Regions from separate parts of the Paenibacillus sp. MB22_1 genome, predicted to be linked through region 1. Evidence: riboswitches for the same ligand, from Rfam matches in the RefSeq annotation. Region 1 holds a riboswitch; the other holds the start of a gene.
The links. Region 1 has a riboswitch for S-adenosylmethionine ahead of ACL02P_RS12840 (methionine ABC transporter ATP-binding protein). Riboswitches for the same ligand answer to the same signal wherever they lie in the genome.
Positions count from the first base shown of each region.

Region 2: linked by a shared signal. The riboswitch ahead of metA (homoserine O-acetyltransferase MetA) and the one ahead of ACL02P_RS12840 (methionine ABC transporter ATP-binding protein) in region 1 are both predicted to bind S-adenosylmethionine.

Region 1 is NZ_JBLADV010000002.1:241,505-245,707, forward strand. Features, by position in the region: gene ACL02P_RS12830 (MetQ/NlpA family ABC transporter substrate-binding protein) at 1-595, opposite strand, end outside; gene ACL02P_RS12835 (methionine ABC transporter permease) at 656-1,324, opposite strand; gene ACL02P_RS12840 (methionine ABC transporter ATP-binding protein) at 1,324-2,337, opposite strand; SAM riboswitch class I at 2,540-2,697, opposite strand; gene ACL02P_RS12845 (Cthe_2314 family HEPN domain-containing protein) at 2,825-3,541, opposite strand; gene ACL02P_RS12850 (UbiD family decarboxylase) at 3,556-4,203, opposite strand, start outside.
Region 2 is NZ_JBLADV010000001.1:2,231,110-2,235,312, forward strand. Features, by position in the region: gene ACL02P_RS10510 (aminotransferase class I/II-fold pyridoxal phosphate-dependent enzyme) at 1-783, opposite strand, end outside; gene metA (homoserine O-acetyltransferase MetA) at 801-1,736, opposite strand; SAM riboswitch class I at 1,857-1,986, opposite strand; gene corA (magnesium/cobalt transporter CorA) at 2,476-3,411, shown strand; gene ACL02P_RS10525 (HRDC domain-containing protein) at 4,040-4,203, opposite strand, start outside.

The DNA.
Region 1 (4,203 bases):
TCGGATTTTCTACGATGTCTTTAGCCGTTGCTGTGATTCCAGCGTCATCCTTCAGTTTGATCAACCCTTGCTTCTGCAGCAACAGCAACGCGCGGCCGCCGTTGGTTGGGTCGTTCGGGATCGCGATTGTAGCACCGTCCGGAAGCTCGTCAGCGGATTTGTATTTGTTGGAGTAAGCGCCAAACGGTTCAACGTGAACCCCTACAACCGGAACGAGATCAAAGCCGTTTTGGGCATTTTGTTCGTCCAGGTAAGGCTGATGTTGGAAGTAGTTCGCATCCAACTCTTTTTCATACAGCTGTACGTTGGGTTGCACATAATCGGTGAATTCTTTAACTTCCAGCTCAACGCCTTCTTCCTTCAGCTTCGGTGCAATAAATTTCAAGATGTCCGCATGAGGCACGGTCGCACCTACAACCAGCTTCACTGGCTCGGCTGCGGTTTGGTTCCCCGTATCTGCGGCGTTCCCTTCAGCTGCCGACGTTTCGCCTGCCGTGTTACCTGCTGCCCCGTTATTGGCGGCGTTATTGCTGCCGCAAGCAGCCAGTACCAGTACCAATACGAGCGTTAACAAAGATAAAGTCCATTTTTTCATTGCAGGTTCTCCCCCTTAAAGGTTTTTTGAATAAGGATGCTTCTATATATTTAAGTTTCCTTATTTCCGCGTAAAATAAATCACCAAGCGGTCACCCAGCATTTGCAGCACCTGCACCAGAATGACCATAAAAATCACCGAAACGATCATGATTCCCGTCTCGTACCGGTAATACCCGTAACGGATCGCCAGGTCGCCGAGACCACCGCCGCCGACCATGCCCGACATGGCGGTATAGGACACCAGCGTGACTACGGTAATCGTCATGCCCGCGATCAGGCCGGGCAGCGATTCCGGCAGCAGCACCTTGCGAATGATCTGGAACGAGGAAGCGCCCATCGCTTGGGAAGCTTCGATCACTCCGCGATCCACCTCGCGCAGCGCCGTTTCCACCAACCGGGCGAAGAACGGGGCTGCTCCGATCACCAGCGGCGGAATCGTCCCCTCCACACCGGTGGATACGCCCATGATCGCCCGCGTAACCGGAATTAACGCAACGATCAAGATAATGAACGGAACCGAGCGAAGGATGTTAACAATTAGCGAAATTATCCGGTAAACCCATCCTAATACCAAGGATTGAGAACGCGAGAAGGTGTACAGCAACACCCCGAGCGGAAGCCCGATCAAGAAAGTAAACAAGGTTGCAAAACCCATCATCTTTAGGGTGTCCAGCGTGGCCACACCCATCTCTGCCCAATCGATGGTTCCGAGATCCAATCCACGCATTATTCGATCACCTCCACGTCAAGGTCGCGTTCCCGCAGGAGCGACAGCGTGCGCTCCACCTGGTCATCTTCGCCTTCAAACGATACGGTCAGTTGACCGTACGGGATATCCTTAATCGCTGAGATCGTGCCTTGCAGGATGGCAAAGTTGACGCCGGTTTCCCGAACGACCTGGGACAACACCGATTCGTAGGTTTTCGCTCCCAGGAACGTGATTTTCACCAGCTTCGCCCACGCAGGATGCGGAACCGAAGTCGCCAGCTTCAAGCCTTCGTCCCCTGACTCCCGGTGGATAAACTCCCGGGTCACCGGATGTTTCGGCTTCAGGAACACCTCCGTCACCGGCCCCTCTTCCACGATGCCTCCTTGGTGAATAACCGCCACACGGTCGCAGATGCTTTGGATGACATGCATCTCGTGCGTAATCAGCAGGATCGTCAGCTGGAACCGCTTGTTGATGTCCAGCAGCAGCTTCAGGATGGAATCCGTCGTCTGTGGATCCAGCGCCGAAGTGGCCTCGTCGCACAGCAGCACATCCGGTTCGCTGGCCAAGGCCCGGGCGATGCCGACGCGCTGCTTCTGACCACCGGAGAGCTGCGCCGGATACTTGTGACGATGCTCCTCCAAGCCGACGAGAGCCAGCAGCTCATTGACCTTCTCCGCGATGGCCGCCTTCGGCGTTCCGATCAGCGTCAGCGGAAATGCGATATTATCATAAACGGTAGCCGATGACAGCAGGTTGAAATGTTGAAAAATCATGCCGATCTTGCGGCGCTGCTGCTGCAGCTCACGCTTACCGAGCTTCGTCAGCTCAACCCCGCCGACCCACACCTCACCTTCGGTCGGGCGCTCCAGCAAATTGATGCAGCGGATCAACGTGCTCTTGCCGGCACCGGAATGACCGATGACGCCGAAGATTTCCCCTTTGCGAACGCTCAGATTTAATCCGGACAGTGCGGGGGTCGCCGTTTTTTTGGTGCGATAGATTTTCGTAATGCCCTTAAGTTCAATCAATCGGCTAACCTCCTGTTCCTAGCATGATGTAAATATAAGAAAAACGTCTATCGACGTACATTCAAAGTAGACAGACCGCGTTTAGCGGAAGTTTGTCTTGCGATATCAGGATGCCAATGCCCCGAAGTTTATACTTTCTGATATCTTAAAGAAAAAGAGCCCTAACAGATTCAAAGGGCTCTCTTTACGTAAAGACAATGCCTTCTCATCTGCCAAAACCGAGTAAATCACATCGGTTTTGAAGGAATTAGCACCATGACATTCCGCCGTGACGAGTGCGCTACATCCTGCAAATCATTTCACGGGCGAATCGGTTGCTGGGCTTCATCGGGCCTTTCCCTCCGCCTCTCTCGATAAGAAATAAAATATGAAATTAAAAGAGTCATTTGCGAGATTACATCGTTGTTAACCTGTCATGTAAAACTATTGATGAGTATAATGAGTTTTGTTCGTTTTGTAAAGAGGAAAAATAAGAATGGCGATCGGGTTAGATCGCCGTAATTTTTTTCCATCTATGATTGATGTAGTCAAAAACCGTGAAATAGGTTTCGCAAACCATTTGGTATCCCTGCTCAAGCTCACGGATATGCTGATCCAAGTCCTCCAGAGCGACCTTTCCGAACAACGCTTGATGCCGTTGCCACAAGTCGTCCTTCATCTCCGAGTTCATGTAGTGAATCTCCGTATTTCTCCGGCGCCGCAACACGCCCAGCGCTTCCCGGTACGTCTCTTTAATCGCGTTCAACCGGTTCCCCAGCTCGGTGTGAGTCTTCAAAGCAGCAAATTGGCGCAGCACGGTAAAATAAGAGAAACGCGACTTCACCTTCGATGTGTTCAAATCAAACAGTTCATTGAGCACCGTCCCGAGCTTGTCCAGCGCCGAGAACACGCGAATGAATCCGTCCTTGTAAAAATACACATATCTTGCATAATCCGCCCGTTCAACCGGATCCATGTCTTCAACGAATTCGGTATGTACCTTTTTGCGAAAAAAGGTGGCGGCATATAAGCATTGTTCGAGCTCATCCAACGAAGTGATCAAGCCGTGCACCCAAATCTCCAGCTTGCGGAAATCATGCGTAGGGTCTTGATGCTCCTTGATTTCCTTCTGCAGCAGCCTCACGGTCTGCGTCATCGCGCTGATCGTTTCGGCCAACCGCCCCTCGTTTTGGCGAGGCGGCTCCCCAAGCAAGCTTCGCAGCATAGGCATTCCCCTTTTCACAGAAAGTAGGATTTCCAACGCTGATCCACCAAGGACACGATATCCTCTTGCGGGAACAGCTCATCCGGATAACCCGGCTTCATGCGGGCATCAATGACCAGCGGCAAACTGTAGGACAGATGATGCTGACGCACCTCGGAAGCCGCGTAAATGTCGCCGGCCGGATTAAACCGCGTAAACACCGTCCACAGGAACGCCGTTTGATCATGGGCCGCCGCTTCGGCGTTATCCACCAATACCACAAGCGGCCAAGCGGTCCCGCGTTCGCGAAGACGGCCCAGCAGACGCTCAGCAAGCTCCGGCTCGTCCTCATAGGATGCACCAGAAACGACAAGACATCCGTCATGAAAAACTTGGATCGCATCGATTTCCGCGATTTCACCTTCTTCGTACGCCCGGGGCAGCTCGCGCATCGGCTCGCCTACGCCGATCAGAATCGCCTTACTGCCGTGGTTCAGCTTATGGCCGGTATAATCCAGCGTATCATGCGAGGTGTTGTTTAGAATGAACAGATCCGTGCGCGGATCAAAACGTTCCAGCACCGTCTTCAGCAGCAGACGGAAATCTGCGAGATCAATCAGCTTGTCCGTCAGCATGAGGAATTTGGTCAGCGAGAGCTGGCCTTCACCCAGAATGCGGAAGGC
Region 2 (4,203 bases), on a different contig from region 1:
GCTTTCGTGCCGCTCCATCCGCAGCGCCAGCGTCTTCATTCCGCGCATCAGCTGATAAGAATCGGACGGGCTGAGCACCGCCCCAATCGAGTTGTGCAGGATCGCCATCTCCTGAGACAGCTCCTCGCCTTTGGTGATGATCAGACCAGCCAGGACATCGTTATGGCCGCCCAAGTATTTTGTCGCGCTGTGAACAACGATGTCCGCACCAAGCTCAATTGGCCGCTGGAAATACGGCGTCATCAGCGTATTGTCGACGATCGTCAGCAAGCCATGGGACCGCGCCCATGTCGATACCGCTTCAAGATCGGTGATCATCATCAGCGGATTGGTTGGCGTCTCAATAATAACCGCCTTTGTATTCTCTTGACGTACACGTTCGAGTGCATCCAAATCGTTCGTATCCACATAAGTTGCGGTTACGCCAAATTTGGACATGATCCGCTCCAGCAAACGGTATGTGCCTCCGTAAAGATCCAACGATACGATGAGATGGTCGCCTTGAGAAAATAACGTAAATACCGTCTGCAGCGCGGCCATCCCGGAGCTACAGGCAAACCCGGCATCGCCGGATTCCAGAGCGGCCGCTGCGTCTTCCAGCACTTTGCGGGTAGGGCTTTTCGTACGGATATAATCGAAGCCCGTGCTTTGCCCCAGACGCGGATGCCGAAACGCCGTGGCTTGATAAATCGGATAATTTACCGCGCCTGTGACCGGTTCTTCGACCGATCCGATTTGTGCCAATCTACTCTCGATGCGCCATTCCTTGTTTCTCTCCCCCACCTGCAATCCCTCCACTTTTAGATCTCATATACAAAATCGGCCGTTTGATCGATATCGTACGGTGTTTCTTGATACACATAGTAGTTTAACCAATTGGAAAATAATAAGTTTGCATGGGCACGCCACGAAGAACGCGGGGTGCGAGTCGGATCGTTATTCGGGAAATAGTTTACCGGCAGATCGATTTCCAAGCCTTTGGCAACATCCCGGTCATATTCCCATTTGAGCGAATCCGGATCGTATTCGGAGTGCCCGGTCACGAAGATCTGTTTACCGTCGCGGGTGGCGACCAAATAAATGCCGGCTTCCTCCGATTCCGCCAGAATCTGCAGTTCCGGCACTCGTTCGATGTCCGAGCGTTCCACGTCCGTATGACGAGAATGCGGCACTTGGAACACTTCATCAAACCCACGCAGCAGCTTTACCTTCGGATCGTTGACCGTGTGGGAGAAGACACCAAAGCACTTTTTCGCCAGTGGAACTTTACGAACGCCATAGTGGTAATACAATCCGGCCTGCGAGGCCCAACAGATGTGCATGGTCGAAGTGACATGGGTTTTGGACCACTCGAAGATTTCCTTCAACTCTTCCCAGTAGTTCACTTCTTCAAAATCCAACTGCTCGACCGGTGCCCCTGTCACGATCATGCCGTCAAAGCGGCGATTACGAATATCGCCAAACGTTTTGTAGAACATCTCCAGATGCTCTGCGGACGTATTTTTCGAGGTATGCGTGCTCGGATGTAGCAGGACGATTTCCACCTGAAGCGGCGTGTTCCCCAGCAAACGTAAGATTTGTGTCTCCGTCGTTTCCTTGGTTGGCATCAGGTTCAGAATCGCGATCCGCAGCGGGCGAATGTCCTGATGGTATGCACGGCTTTCATCCATCACAAAGATGTTTTCGTTGGCCAACACGTCCTTGGCCGGTAAATGGTCCGGTACTTTAATCGGCATGTGGTTTCACTCCTTTAATCGTAGCGTCATCCTTAATTCATCATCCGTTTCGAGGGGCCGTTTATACAAAAATGACCTCTCTCACGGGGAGAAAGGTCATTACGTATTCGGTATGCGCCTCTCTCATCTCTCAGAAGCCGTCCAGCGTTCGAAACGGACGGTCCTGCAAGAATTAGCACCGCTGCGATGGGTTTCATCGCCGGTTGCCGGGTATCATCGGGCTAGTCCCTCCACCTGCTCTTGATAAGATTTCGCTGTATTTAGTTATTTTCGGGGGCCTGGGCCATCGCCCGTACTCCCTGACATTCACTTTAAAGTATCCGATGGTATTCCGTCAAGAACTCTGCGAGAAAAATCACACGGTGTTCATGGACCGCTTGAATCCAGTGCACATAGTATACTTTTGGGTTGAAACATTTCATTCGCTGGCGTTATACTAGACAAGTGCCTTTAGGCCCAGACGGGCCTAGGGTTTGACGCATATTCATGTAACCTGATCATAGCGAGGTGAAACCGAGAATGGAAGGCGACCCGAGTCCGCAGAGGAACACCCAGGTCAAACAATTGCATAGGAAACCGACCCGCTGGGTGCCTGCGGAATGTAAAGGGCACTTTCGTTTCCCGGTATTTGCATAAACGCCTTTTTGACCGTTGCCGGGCGAACCCGCGGTTGGTCCCTTTCCTATGCTGCAACAAGAGCATCCCAGGCCTTCAGGCCCGGGGAAAGGAGTGAAAGCATATGAAAATCCGTCATGTTCTAGCCGGCGTATTTACCCCCGTAGAGGACGTGGAGTTGACAACCACCCCTCCGGAAGAAGGCTTCTATTGGATCGACGCGGGCGTGGATGACCTTGCCCTGCTGCAGCCTTTATTTTCACTGCACGATCTGGCTGTGGAGGACTGCTTAAGCGAAGAAGAGCAACGTCCTAAGATCGAAACCTACGACAACCACTATTTCATCGTCGTGAACAGCATTCGGTATGATGACGAGGAAATTTTCCTGCGTGCATTGAACATTTTCTTGGGACGGCATTATATCATTACAGTTACTAAACAGAAAATCAACGAGCTGCGTGCGGTGAAGCCGATCCTGTGGGAGCAAGAGGTCAGCGAGCCCGACCGGTTCCTGTACCTGCTGGTCGACCTGGTGGTTGATAACTACTTCACCGTCGGCGATCGGATTGAAGTGAAGATCGAGAAGCTGGAAGAAGACATCCTGATGCATACCAAACGTTCGCACCTGAACGAAATCATCGGGCTGCGAAGTGAAATTTTGTGGCTAAAGAAAGTGCTGGGTCCGCAGAAGGAAGTCATCAACATTTTGAACAAGAAAGACCTTCGTCTGATCGACGACCAACTGCAAAAATACTTCAGCGACATCTACGAAAACGCCGTGAAGATCTCCGAGAACTTCGACACGTTCCGCGAGCTCGTCGGCAACTTACGCGAGGCCTATCAGGCCGCCATCGCCAACCGCGCCAACGAAATCATGCGCGTGTTCACCGCGATTACGACGATCTTCATCCCGCTGACGCTGATCACCGGGATCTACGGGATGAACTTCGACTATATGCCGGAGACCCATTCGAAGTACGGCTACTTTATCGTCCTTGGCATCATGGCCGTGCTCGGCCTCGGCATGTACTACATCTTCCGGAAGAGAGATTGGATATAGACAGTAAGGCCAACACGGGCTGGAATCCGCGTTGGCCTTTTTGGTTGGGCGAGACGTTTGCTAGGAAGCCTAACCCTTTGAAGGTGCGAGATGTGTGTGCGCGGGCGTTAGGCTGACGCTTGATAATGCGCCGTTTAAGTTGCGGCTTTGGCCATTTGAGAACGGCAAGACGTATTGCACTAGCCCCTTGTTGGACGTGCGCCTGAATTCCCCTGACCGTTTAAATTAGGCGAGTCGAGCGTGAACTGCAAAAGTGCAGTTATTTTGCCGCGATCCCCCCCTAAATCGACTCTTAACTGCAAAAGTGCAGTCTTTTTTCGATAAATGGGCTGCTTTCCGCAAAATCTCCCGAAATGAACTGTACTTTTACAGTTAAAATGCATTTTGGCGGCATTTTCGGCCGGATCAACTGCACTTTTACAGTTCATCCGGCCGTCGGCGGTCAAACACTTCGAAATTCCCTCATTACCTGCTGCATTTGCGACTCTTGCGAGTAGCAACACGTACCACTCTTACGGCACCAACAGTCACTACCGCACTACTGCACTTACCACTCGTCCCCCAACTTACTACCCTTACCGCACTACCACACTTACCGCCTTACTGCCCAAAAGCATCCCTTGCCGCCTCAACCCGCGTGCCGGGCGTTCTCGCGCTGGCGGCGGTACCGGATGCGGATCAGGCGCAGTCGCTCGTACAGCGTATCGAGGTTGCCGCTGCCGCCTTCACTGGCTTCGGGCCCGTACACCTTTTGCAGAACCGGCTTCAGGAGCGTGTCCCCCAGCTCTTCGT